DNA from 3 places in the Oceanisphaera sediminis genome. Region 2 is predicted to be linked to each of the others. Evidence: predicted binding sites of a transcription regulator. Region 2 holds the regulator's gene; each other region holds the start of a gene.
What was found. Region 2 encodes LexA, which represses DNA repair genes until DNA is damaged. Its sites were predicted from a motif close to ANCTGTNTNNNNANACAGNT; they were not measured.

Region 1 (4,168 bases), on a different contig from region 2:
GATGGCCGAAGGTCAGCGCCAGGCCATCGATCAGGTGCTGGCCGCCGGCAACGAGAAGCTGGAGCCGCAACTGGTGGTGGGCTATCTGCTGGGGCTGGAATACCTGAAAACGCTGCCGGAAATCGGCAAGGAAGGGGATCGTATCTTCTTGCCTTATGAAGCCAGCAGCGTACTCGGTGCGGTGGGCAGCATAGAAGCGCTGCTCAAGGGACCGTCAAAATAAACCTGGATTAATCAATCTGGATTAACGGGAAGCGCAGGCTTCCCGTTTTATTTCTATCAGTATTAAACATAATCATGATGAGGGCATAGTTTCGTCAACCAGAGGCAACACAGTCACCTCCCACGACACGCCATTTAGCCTTGCCACTCGCTTTTCAGCCTGCTGCGAACATTCACTGGATGTTTGGTCAGGCTGAAACAACTCGTTACGGAAGCAAGCTGCCCCATGGGGGCTCGGAAATGCTGTCTGACTGCCAGGGAGGGCGGGAATGCCGGAACGGCAGGAGCATTTTCCGGCCATGGCATTTCACGGTCGTGGGAGCCGATCTCTGTTGCCTCTTTGGTACACCGAGTTGCATGTAGGTGGTGCCAACGGGTGATGCCGGAGCTTCAAGGAGAACAAAGGGATCTGCTCCGCCGACCATCACATGACAGGGATGTCATGTGTTGAGCGTCACAGGGAGGTGCCTGAGCGAGTCGGCGGAGCGGCCCTTTGTTCGATGAGCCAGAGGCAGTGAAATAGCTAAGCGGGTTAATGGAGCAGGCATTACTCCCGATCGCACAACAGCCGATAGGCCAGCATGGAGATCAGGGCGCAGCCGCTCATGGTCACCAGCATATACAGCGGCGAACTGTCGGGCAGGGCGGCGACCACGGCGCCCACCAGGGCGGCGGTGCCAAAGCGCAGGGTGCCGGCCAATGACGAGGCGGTGCCCGCCAGATTGGGCAGGCTGCCGAGCAGACTGGCCATGGTGTTGCTGCCGATGGTGGAGATGACGCCGACATAAAGCATGATGGGCGCCACCACCGACCAGAGTCCCCAGCCCATCAAGGGCCCTATCGGCATCAAAATCCCGGCCAACAGCTGCAAACCCAGCGCCAGCCGCAGCATGGTGCGCGAGCCCAGTCGACGAACCCATTTACCGTTTAGCGTGGTAAACAGCATCAGACTCAGCACGTTAAGCCCGAACAGATAGCCGACATGCTGGGGAGACACCCCATAGAGTTCGATATAGATAAACGAGGCGCCGGTGAGAAAGGCAAACATGCCCGCGAAGGAAAAGGCGCCGCAGAGCATGAAGCCGAGTGCCTGGCGGGTGGCGAGCAAGCGCAGATAGCTCCGTAAAATCGACATCAGGTGCAACGGCTGTCGATGCTCCGGTGCCAGGGTTTCCGGTAAGCGCAGGCTGCAGATCAACGCGATCAGGGCGGTAAAACCCGCCAGCACCCAGAAAATGGAACGCCAGCCAAACCAGTGGGCCAAATGACCGCCCAGCATGGGGGCTATCAAGGGAGCCAGCGTCATGACCAGGGTGATATAGGCCATGGTGCGGGCAAAGTCTTCCCGGTTGAACAAGTCGCGCACCAGTGCCTGTACCACCACGGCGGAGGCGGCGCCGGCAAAGCCCTGGGCGGCCCGCAGCCAGGTCAGACTTTCCACACTGTTGGCCAGCGCACACAGCAGGGCTGCAATCATGAAGATCACCATGCCACCCAGTAGCACCGGTCGCCGCCCGCGGGCATCGGAAAGCGGACCAAACAACAGCTGGCCGAGGGCAAAACCGCCGGTATAGGCGGCAAGGGTCGCCTGCACGCGATGGGAGTTACTGGACAGTGCTTCGGCGATGGCGGGCATGGCCGGCAGGTACATATCGATGGCCAGGGGGGTGAGGGCAGAGACGGCGCCCAGCAGAATAATCAGCGGTAAGGTGGCACTGGATGACATAACGCAGCAGGTTCCTCCGAGACAACAACCCGGCTCCCAGCCTGCTGTTGTGATAAGAAAAGTTGTGATAAGAAAATGATTGTCATTTCTGCTAAACAATGAGCAAAAATGACAAACAAAAAAAGCCAGGTACCAAATCCATGTACCTGGCCTAGGGGAATGGCTCATTGACTGAGCCGTGCGCTAGTGTGAAGGCACCAAGAAGGCACACTTCGATTAAACTATCGGCCAGAATACGCTCGCTCGCCAGAAACCGGGCAAAAAAGTTGCCCGAATCCGTTTAAATCAGCAGATCGAGCGGCCTACTATAAAGCCGTTATTGTGTCTTGCAACCGGCGTGACATAATATTACTGTATTTATATACAGATAAGGAGTCAGTTATGGCAGTCACAATACAGTACCTGGTGGTAAGAAACGGAATCGATAAAATGACGTTTACCAATAAAAAAGACGCAGACGCCTATGATCGCCTGCTCGATCTGGCCGAACACCTCGACGAGCTGCTGGCCGACGGCCCGGTCAGCCTGAATGAAACCGACCGCGAAGCCCTGGCCCTGTACCTGGCTGAGCATCAGGATCAACTGAGTGGGCCCAAGAAGAAACCGGCCAAAAAGGCCGACAAGGCAGCGAACAAGTCTGAAGCCGCACATGCTACCGAGAATGACGACGATATTCAGGCCGTTGCCTGAACGCCTGTTTGAACGCCAACACCGTTCAGTTAACGGGAACGATTGGCTTTCAAGCCGACCTTCTGTGCCATGGATGGCGCAGCAGAGCCCCCCAGGGATGGGGTTACGGCGTGTCGGTGGGAAGTCAATGGGTCCCGTTTTACGCTTAACTCACAGGCGTTATGTTTGAGTGCGGCATAAGGGGGAACTATTGTCGCCTCATGTCGCGCTGCTAGCTGTACAGGGTGCGGTACAGACCGGGCTGCTCCAGCAGTTCGTGATGGGTGCCGGACTGGCTGATTTTGCCGTCTTCAAATACCAACACTCTGTCGGCCTGGCGCACCGAGCTTAACCGGTGCGCCACTATCAGGGTGGTTCTGCCCTGTAAAAAGCCGGCCAGCGCCTGATGCAGCTTTTGCTCGGTTTCGGTATCCAGCGCGGAAGTGGCTTCATCCAGAATCACGATGGACGGATTTTTCAGCACCATGCGCGCAATGGCCAGCCGCTGTTGCTGTCCCCCCGACAGCTTGACGCCACGCCGCCCTACCTGGGTATCCAGCCCTTGCTCCATGGCGGCGATCACCTCATCCAGTTGCGCCACCCGCAATGCCTGCCACAGCGCCTCGTCGTCATGCATATCGCCCAGGCTCAGGTTGGAGCGTACAGTATCGTTGAACAACACCGGCTGCTGCAATACCGTGGCCACGTGCTCACGAATGGTCGGAAAGCCGATATCCCGACTATTGACGCCGCCAAAGCAGATACTGCCGGTATCGGCCGGGTACAGGCCCAGCAGTAGCTGGATAAAGGTGGACTTGCCGCCGCCGCTGGCGCCGACCAGGGCGACCTTTTCTCCGGCCCGGATCTGCAGGCTGACATCATCCAGCACCCTGCGTTCGCCATTGTAGGAAAAACTGAGTCCGTTCACCGAAATGGGCAAGGTCGTGCAGCCCTCGAACGGATCGACCCGGCCCACCGGCTCCGGCTCGCCCCCCAGAACCAGCATGCGGTTGATGCGCTTGAGGGCGGCGGTGGCGGCATAAAAGGAATACTGCATGTTGAGCAAGTCCTGTACCGGTCCCATCATGAACCACAGGTAACTGAATACGGCAAAAATCTGGCCGACGGTCAAATCGGTATACAGCACCATGATCATGCCGGTGGCCCGAAACAGCTCCACCCCGGACAGAAACAGCAGAAAGCTGGCGCGACCGGCGGCTTCGCTCTTCCAGGCGTAATCGATGGCGGTATCGCGGACCCCGCGGGCCCGGTCGATCACCCGCAGCATATAGTGACGCTCGCGGTTGGCCGCCCGAATTTCGTGAATGCCGTCCAGGGTTTCCACCAGTGCCTGCTGAAAGACCTCGAAGGCGCTGTTTTCGTTACGCTTCAGATGTTTGACCCGGGCTCCGAGGCGGCTGGAAAAATACACCACTACCGGATTGAGCAGCAGAATAAAAAGTCCCAGCTGCCAGTTGAGCAGCAGCAGTACCACCGCCGTCCCCACCACGCTCAGTATGCTGATCAGCAAGCGACTCAGGGTTTCGCCGA
Region 2 (4,168 bases):
CTGGCTGGTGCTGGGCTTTGCCGGCGTGCTGGGTCCGGTGGCCAATCTGGCCCACCTGGGCGGTGGGCTGATCGGACTGTTACAGGCCTGGTTTGATCGTGGTCGTCGTGCTTACTGATACAGGAACTTGGTAAACAGCAGGCGATGAATCGGTGTTTCGCCGGTTTCTTTCAGCAGTAAATCGTTGAGTCGCTGCTGTCCTTGCTGCGCCAGCTCGTTGCGTACTTCCAGCGAGCGAATTTCCTGCTGGTTCTGCTCTGCCAGCAGGTTGTTGATGGCATCGCGCAGCAGCGGCATATGCTGCTCCACCAGCGGCATCTTGTCGGCACTTTTCAGCATCAAATCGACGGACACTCGAATATAACCCAGGGTCTGCCCCGAATTCTGGTAGTTGGTAATAATGTCCGGCGTCATGGTGTAGTATAAGGGCCCTTCGGGAGCCGTCTCCTGAGCGTGAAGCTGACCGGCAGTCAACAGGATACAAAGTGCAATAAAGCGAAACATCGCAAGCCTTTCTATTTGAATAATAAGAGTATTGTTTAAATAAAGCACTGGCCGGTCAAGTGAATACGTATTTTTCAGAATAATGAAGCGATTCGAGCATGTGTTTTACCATTTCAGGAAGTGCCAGTGACTAACACCGCCGATCATGCCTGGCACTGGGGGCCGGAGTTGCCGCAGTCTCAGCGGCTATTGTGCCACTGGCTACAGGATACCGGCTCTCTGACCGAACGGTTGCGTCGTCATTGCCGGCAGTTTCGGGTTCAGTTACAGCGCACCACCGCCGAAATATCCCTTACCCCGACTCAGGCCGCATGGATTGGCGCCGATCGTGCCTTTTGCCGTGAAGTGTTGCTGCTCTGCGATGAACAGCCCTGGGTTTATGCCAGCTCCCTGTATTCTCCCTCGACCCTGAATGCGGTGCCGGCGCTGGGCGGGCTGGGTCAGCGGGCGCTGGGCGAATTGTTGTTTGAAGATCCTCAATTACTGCGCAGCGAGTTCGAATTTGCCCAACTGACGACTCCGCAGTGGCAGCAGTTGACTCAAATGCAGGACATAGTGCCGTCAGCAAAGGATTATTTGCCCTGGGCCCGGCGTTCGCTGTTGTCTACCGGCAGGGCCGGTGTCTTGGTGACCGAGCTGTTTTTACCGCAGGCGCAGGCCTATCAGGAAGGAAATAAATGACTGCCATGACTACCCCATCCCGACCTCGCTGGCGTGCCTATATGGCGCTGGCCCGACTCGACAAACCCATCGGCACCCTATTGCTGCTGTGGCCGACCCTGTGGGCGATCTGGATAGCCGGTGAGGGCCGGCCTTCGTTCTGGCTGCTGCTGGTGTTTGTTGCCGGGGTGTTTTCGATGCGCTCCGCCGGTTGTGTAATCAACGATTACGCGGACCGTCATATCGACGGGCACGTCAAGCGTACCCATGCCCGGCCGCTGCCGAGTGGCGAGCTGACCGAAAAGCAGGCGCTGGGCTTTTTCGCCCTGCTGGTGGGTATCTCCTTCCTGCTGGTGCTGACCACCAACGCCCTGACCATACAACTGGCGGTGGCTGGCCTGGGCTGGGCGGCGCTTTATCCCTTCATGAAACGCTACACCAACCTGCCGCAGCTGTTTCTGGGCATCGCCTTTTCCTGGGCCATTCCCATGGCCTTCGCCGCCCAGAGCAACAGCCTGCCGCCGGGACTCTGGCTGCTGTTCGCCGCCAATCTGACCTGGACCATCGCCTACGACACCATGTATGCCATGGTGGATCGAGACGATGACCTTAAAATCGGCGTCAAGTCGACCGCCATCCTGTTTGGTCGTCGTGACAAGCTGGCAGTCGGTCTGTTGCAGCTAGTGACCCTGATGTTGCTGGTGGCGGCCGGCCAGGCCTTTGCCCTTGGCCCCATTTTTTACTGGAGCCTGCTGGGTGCGGCCGGCCTGTTTGTGTACCAGCAGCGGCAGATCCGCGACCGGGAGCGCATGGCCTGTTTCGGCGCCTTTCTCAACAACAACTACGTCGGCATGCTGGTATTCGCCGGCGTGGTACTGACGTTGCTGTAACCACAGCGGGTGGTGGCTGATGCAAGGATACCGGTCGCAGGAAGGGCTCGGATTTTATGCTTGCCCTGTCGGATTTACTGGATATACTGACAGTTAACTGTATAAAAAAACAGGTCCATTATGAAAGCCCTTACGCCTCGCCAGTCTCAGGTACTGGAGATCATCAAAGAGCATATTCAGCAGACCGGGATGCCGCCGACCCGCGCCGAAATTGCCCGGACGCTGGGCTTTAAATCGGCGAATGCCGCCGAAGAGCACCTCAAGGCGCTGGCTAAAAAAGGCGTCATCACCATGATGCCCGGCACCTCTCGTGGTATTCGCCTCGCCGAGGAAGAAGAGGAATTGGGGCTGCCGCTGATCGGACGCGTTGCCGCCGGTGAGCCCATTCTGGCCCAGCAGCATATCGAGAGCCACTACAAGCTGGATCCGTCCCTGTTTCATCCGTCGGCCGATTTTCTGCTGCGGGTAAAGGGCATGAGCATGAAGAACATCGGCATCATGGACGGCGATCTGCTGGCGGTACATAAAACCCGGGAAGTGCGCAATGGCCAGGTGGTTGTCGCCCGGCTGGACGATGAAGTCACGGTCAAGCGCTTTCGGCGTCAGGGCAGCAAGGTCAGCCTGTTGCCCGAAAACGAGGAACTTGCTCCCATCGAGGTGGACCTGCGTACTCAGGAGCTGACCATCGAAGGCCTGGCCGTCGGGGTGATCCGCAACGCCGACTTCTGATTTCCCCTTGCTCTGAACAGCGCACTCCGGGGCAGTTGATCTGCCCCGTTTTTCGTTTCCTTCCATCAACTCCATTAAGTATCTGATCATATTTGTGCCTCAGACCAGAGGCAACACAGCCGCCTCCCTCGACACGCCACTGGGCTAGCCATCTTTGCTGGGTAACCGGCTGCGAATATTCACTGGATACTCGGTCCATTACCCAACAAAGATATACGGCAGCAAGCTGCCCCATGGGGGCTCGGAAATGCCGTCCATAGCATTTCACGGTCGAGGGGGTCGTTCTCTGTTGCCTCTTCTTGAGCACCGAGTAGCCAGAAGGCGGCGCCAACAGGCCATGCCGGAGTATCAAGGAGGACAAAGGGATCTGCTCCAGCGGCCATCACATGACAGGGATGTCATGTGCTGAGCGTCACAAGGAGGTGCTTGAAGCGGGCCGGTGGAGTGGGCCCTTTGTCCGATGTTTACACAGCGATGGAATAGACCACTGTTCATGGGATCGGCCTAACTTCCTTTTTTACTTCAATTTTTTACTTTTTCATTATCAGTGCTTTACTTAGTGAGTGCCGGGCCGAGGGATGTGGTAGCCCGACAAGCACTGACTCGTTAGACGAGTGCACCAAAAATACAGGAAGAACTTTTGGGGGTGCGTGTGAAGCCGATTATTCTGCTGTTGTCCCTGCTGGCAACGCTGCCTGCAAGAGCGCAAGCTCGTTTGAACATGACCGAAGGGGTCACCGATATCAGCCAAAAGGTGTATGGCCTGCATATGACCATACTGATTATCTGCGCGATTATCGGCCTGCTGGTATTCGGGGTCATGTTCTGGGCCATTATTCACCATCGAAAATCCAAGGGTGCCCGGGCGGCGCAGTTTCATGAAAGTACCAAGGTCGAGATCCTCTGGACCCTGATCCCCTTTATCATTCTGATCGCCATGGCGGTGCCCGCCACTCGTACCCTGGTGGCGATGGAAGATGCCTCAGAATCCGATCTCACCGTGCAGATCACCGGGTCTCAGTGGAAGTGGCATTACCGGTACTTCGATCAGGGGGTCGAGTTCTACAGCCTGCTGGCCACCTTGCCGCAGCAAATTCAGGGAACGGTCGCCAAGGGTGAAAATTACCTGATTGAAGTCGACCAGCCGCTGGTGCTGCCCACCGACCGCAAGATTCGTTTCCTGATCACCTCCGATGACGTTATCCACTCCTGGTGGATGCCGGCGTTTGCGGTGAAGAAAGACGCCATTCCCGGTTTTATCAACGAAGCCTGGACCCGCATCAATCAGCCCGGTCTGTATCGCGGTCAGTGTGCCGAGCTGTGCGGCAAGGATCACGGTTTCATGCCGATAGTGGTGGATGCCCGAACGCCCGAGGAATTCGACG
Region 3 (4,168 bases), on a different contig from region 2:
AACAGCAGGCCAAAAACGAGAAAAAAGCCGAAGAGACGGGTAAACGACTCTATGTGCTCGATTTCAAGGGCAGCATGGATGCCCATGAAGTGAACGGCCTCAGCCGGGAAATCACCGGTCTGCTGCAGTTGGCTCGCGAAGGGGACGAGGTGCTGCTGAACCTGGAGTCCGGCGGTGGCGTGGTGCATGGCTACGGCCTCGGGGCCGCCGAACTGGCGCGACTCAAGGCCAAGGGACTGCATCTTACGGTGGCGGTCGACAAGGTCGCTGCCAGTGGCGGTTACATGATGGCCTGTGTGGCCGAGCGTATTATCGCCGCGCCCTTCGCCATCGTCGGCTCCATCGGGGTGGTGGCACAGTTGCCCAACTTCAATAAATTCCTCAAGAGCAAAGACATCGACGTCGAGCTGCATACCGCCGGCCAATACAAACGCACCCTGACCCTGTTTGGCGAGAACGACGACGAAGGTCGCGCCAAGTTCCGCGAAGAGCTGGAGGTGATTCACCGTCGGTTCAAGGACTTTATCGCCGAGAATCGGCCGGCTTTGGCACTGGACGAGGTGGCGACCGGTGAGCACTGGCTGGCGACCGATGCCCGGGAACTGGGGCTGGTAGACGAGCTGATGACCAGCAGCGATTACCTGTTGGCGGCGAGTGCCGACAAGCGGGTGATCCGGCTGCACTACCAACCGAAACAGACGATCAAGGATAAGCTGGGCAAGGCGGTGGAAGCGGGTGTCAGCCGGGGGCTGATGAAGCTGGTGGAAGCGGGACAACGCCCCTTCGGCTGATTAAGTTCGGGGAATAGGGAATAGGGAATAGGGATCAGGGAATGGGGAATAGGGAGTTGGGAGCCCCAATCCCCAGTCCCTGGTTTTTAACTACCGCTGGAAGGGGTAGACGGAGCCCAGCTGCAGTATCTGGGTCAGCTCGTCCAGGGCCGAACGAGACTCCAGCAACAGCGCCGGATCACGCAGATCGTTCAGGCTCAGGCTGTCGCGGTAATGGCGGTCTACCCACTGATTCAGTCGGCCGAACAGCGCCTCGTTCATCAGGCAGGCGGGGTTGGTGGCCGCATGCTCGGCGGCGGTCATCGCCACCCGCAGTCGCAGACAGGCCGGGCCGCCGCCGTTACGCATGCTTTGCTTCACGTCCATGAAGTGGACTTCCCGAATGGGGGTGTTCAGGGTCAGCAGCTTGTCCAGATAGGCCTTGACGCTGGGGGTGTCGGCGCATTCCGACGGCGCGATAATCGCCATGTGGCCGGGGCGCAGCGTCACTATCTGGGTATTGAACAGGTAGCTTTTCACCGCGTCCAGTACCGGCACCTCGGCGGTGGGGACTTCGATGAAGTGCAGCTCGGTTTCGGGCAGCTTGCGGCGGATTTCGTCCAGGGCGGCATGGGTGTCGAGAAAGGCCTGCTGATGGTAAAACAGCACATTCTGGTTGCCGACCGCAATCACGTCGTTATGGAATACGCCCTGATCGATCACCTCCGGATTCTGGGCAATGAAAATGGCGGTGTCGTCATTCAGACCGTGCAGGCGGGCCACCGCACGAGAGGCTTCCAGGGTCTGGCGAGCCGGATAGCGGCGCGGCGCCGGCCGGCTTTGATCGAAGGCGCTGCGGCCATACACGAACAGCTCGACGCCGGCCTGGCCGTAGTCGGCACACAGGCGGGTGTGGTTGGCGGCGCCCTCGTCACCGAAATACTCGTTGGCAGGCAGGGCGGCGTGGTGGCAAAAATAACGATCGTCGGCAAAAACCCGGCCCAGAATTCGGCCGGTCACTTCGTGCTCGATGGAGCGATGAAACTTGTTGGTCAGGTTGGCCGGGGTAAAGTGAATACGGCCATCCAGCGTATCGGCGCCGGGTGAAACGGTGGCGGCGTTGGCGGTCCACATGCTGGATGCGGAACAACAGGCGGCCAGCAGCACCGGATCTTCGCGAAAGGCTTTTTCCAGCACCTGGGCGTCGCTGCCGGTAAAACCCAGTCGGCGCAGAGTTTGAATATCGGGGCGCTCCTGGGGGGCCAGTACCCCCTGTACCAGACCCAGATCGCTTAGCGCTTTCATTTTCTGCAGGCCCTGCTTGGCGGCCTGTTGGGGACTGGAGGCATCCTGCGCATTGCTTTGAGAGGCTACATTGCCGTAAGAAAGGCCGGCGTAGTTATGGGTAGGGCCAACCAGACCGTCGAAGTTAGCTTCAAACTGTACCATTATATTGTCCTTTTAAATGGTTAAAATAGCCGAGATAATTCTGAGTTGCGCCATTATATGTGGATTTTTCAAGGAGATGTAACCCGAATTTAACAACAGATTATGCCTTAATCATAACAATGCATAAAAAGCGGTCGAACAGGCAACTTAAGCAAAAAAGCGGTTGATTCCTGCAGGTATGAAGGTGTTAATAAGTAAATATAAATTCACTCAACTTTTTTTCGGCCCTGGCCTGGTAAGTTTGCTTTTTGCGGCTTTTTCACTTATACAGCCGTCATTACCTTGCCGCCGTACCCCTGAGTTGGGGGCCAGACCTTAAGGACCTATACGCGCTTTATGAGCAAATCCCTCGTTATCGTGGAATCGCCCGCCAAGGCAAAAACCATCAACAAATATCTGGGTAAAGACTTCATCGTCAAATCCAGTGTCGGTCATGTGCGGGATTTGCCCACCGCCGGCTCCTCTGCCGCCAAAAAAACCGGAGGTAAAAAAGCCGACACCAAGCAGCTCAGCCCCGAAGAAAAAGCCCGGCTCAAGCAGCAGAAAGAGCAAAAGGCGCTGATCGCCCGTATGGGCGTCGATCCCAATAACGGCTGGCAGGCGAATTATCAGGTACTGCCCGGCAAAGAGAAGGTGGTCACCGAATTGCAGGCGCTGGCCGAGAAAGCCGACACCATCTATCTCGCTACGGATTTGGACCGCGAAGGGGAGGCGATTGCCTGGCACCTTAAAGAGCTGATCGGCGGTGACGATGAGCGCTTCAAGCGGGTGGTCTTCAACGAAATCACCAAAACGGCCATTCAGGATGCGTTCAGCCGTCCGTCCGATCTTAACCAGAACCGGGTGAATGCCCAGCAGGCGCGCCGCTTTCTGGACCGGGTCGTGGGCTATATGGTCTCGCCCCTGCTGTGGAAAAAAGTGGCCCGTGGCCTGTCTGCCGGTCGAGTACAATCGGTAGCGGTACGTCTGCTGGTAGAAAAAGAACGTGAAATCAAGGCGTTCGTACCGGAAGAATACTGGGATATTCAGGCCGATCTGAGCAACAAGGAAAAGCTGGCGCTGTCGATGGCGGTGGCCAAGTATCAGGGCAAGGAATTCCGCCCGGTCAACGAAGCCCAGACCATGGCGGCGGTGGATGCGCTCAAGGCGAGTCGCTTCGAGGTGGTGTCGCGTGACGACAAGCCCACCCAGAGCAAGCCGCCGGCGCCCTTTATCACCTCAACCCTGCAGCAGGCGGCCAGTACCCGGCTGAGTTTTGGCGTAAAACGCACCATGATGCTGGCCCAGCGCCTGTATGAAGCGGGTTACATCACCTATATGCGAACCGACTCCACCAACCTGAGTCAGGAAGCGGTGGCCGGTGTACGTGAGTATATTCAGGAGCAGTACGGCCCGGGTTATCTGCCTGAAGATCCCAATGTATACAGCGCCAAGGCCAATGCCCAAGAAGCGCACGAGGCGATTCGTCCCTCCGATGTAGCCCTGTCCGCCGACAAGCTCGATGGCATGGAAGCGGATGCCAAGCGATTGTACGATCTTATCTGGCGCCAGTTTGTGGCCTGTCAGATGGTGCCGGCGCTGTACGACAGCAGCACCATTACCGTGCGCGCCGGTGACTACGATCTCAAGGCCCGCGGTCGCATTCTGCGCTTTGCCGGCTGGACCAAGGTACAGGCCGCCGCTCAGGGCCGCAAAGGCGAAGACACTGTCTTGCCGGCGGTGCAGGCGGGCGAGGTACTGACCCTCGAACAGCTCGATCCCAAGCAGCACTTTACCAAGCCACCGGCGCGTTTCACCGAAGCGGCGCTGGTGCGAGAGCTGGAAAAGCGCGGCATTGGCCGACCTTCCACCTATGCATCCATCATTTCCACCATTCAGGATCGAGGCTATGTGAAGGTCGAAAGCCGACGCTTCTATGCGGAAAAAATGGGTGAGATCGTGGCCGATCG

Region 1: ABD827_RS04400 (YebG family protein) is a predicted target of LexA. The motif match lies at 2,298-2,317, and genes of this name have one in related genera.
Region 3: astB (N-succinylarginine dihydrolase) is a predicted target of LexA. The motif match lies at 2,301-2,320, and genes of this name have one in related genera.

The regions. Positions count from the first base shown of each region.
Region 1 is NZ_BAABDS010000010.1:131,881-136,048, forward strand. Features, by position in the region: gene ABD827_RS04390 (SPFH domain-containing protein) at 1-223, shown strand, start outside; gene ABD827_RS04395 (Bcr/CflA family multidrug efflux MFS transporter) at 770-1,948, opposite strand; gene ABD827_RS04400 (YebG family protein) at 2,330-2,638, shown strand; gene ABD827_RS04405 (ABC transporter ATP-binding protein) at 2,850-4,168, opposite strand, start outside.
Region 2 is NZ_BAABDS010000026.1:197,346-201,513, forward strand. Features, by position in the region: gene glpG (rhomboid family intramembrane serine protease GlpG) at 1-118, shown strand, start outside; gene ABD827_RS08875 (flagellar basal body-associated FliL family protein) at 112-504, opposite strand; gene ABD827_RS08880 (chorismate--pyruvate lyase family protein) at 631-1,185, shown strand; gene ubiA (4-hydroxybenzoate octaprenyltransferase) at 1,191-2,054, shown strand; gene lexA (transcriptional repressor LexA) at 2,175-2,783, shown strand; gene coxB (cytochrome c oxidase subunit II) at 3,436-4,168, shown strand, end outside.
Region 3 is NZ_BAABDS010000014.1:96,036-100,203, reverse strand. Features, by position in the region: gene sohB (protease SohB) at 1-791, shown strand, start outside; gene astB (N-succinylarginine dihydrolase) at 882-2,219, opposite strand; gene topA (type I DNA topoisomerase) at 2,556-4,168, shown strand, end outside.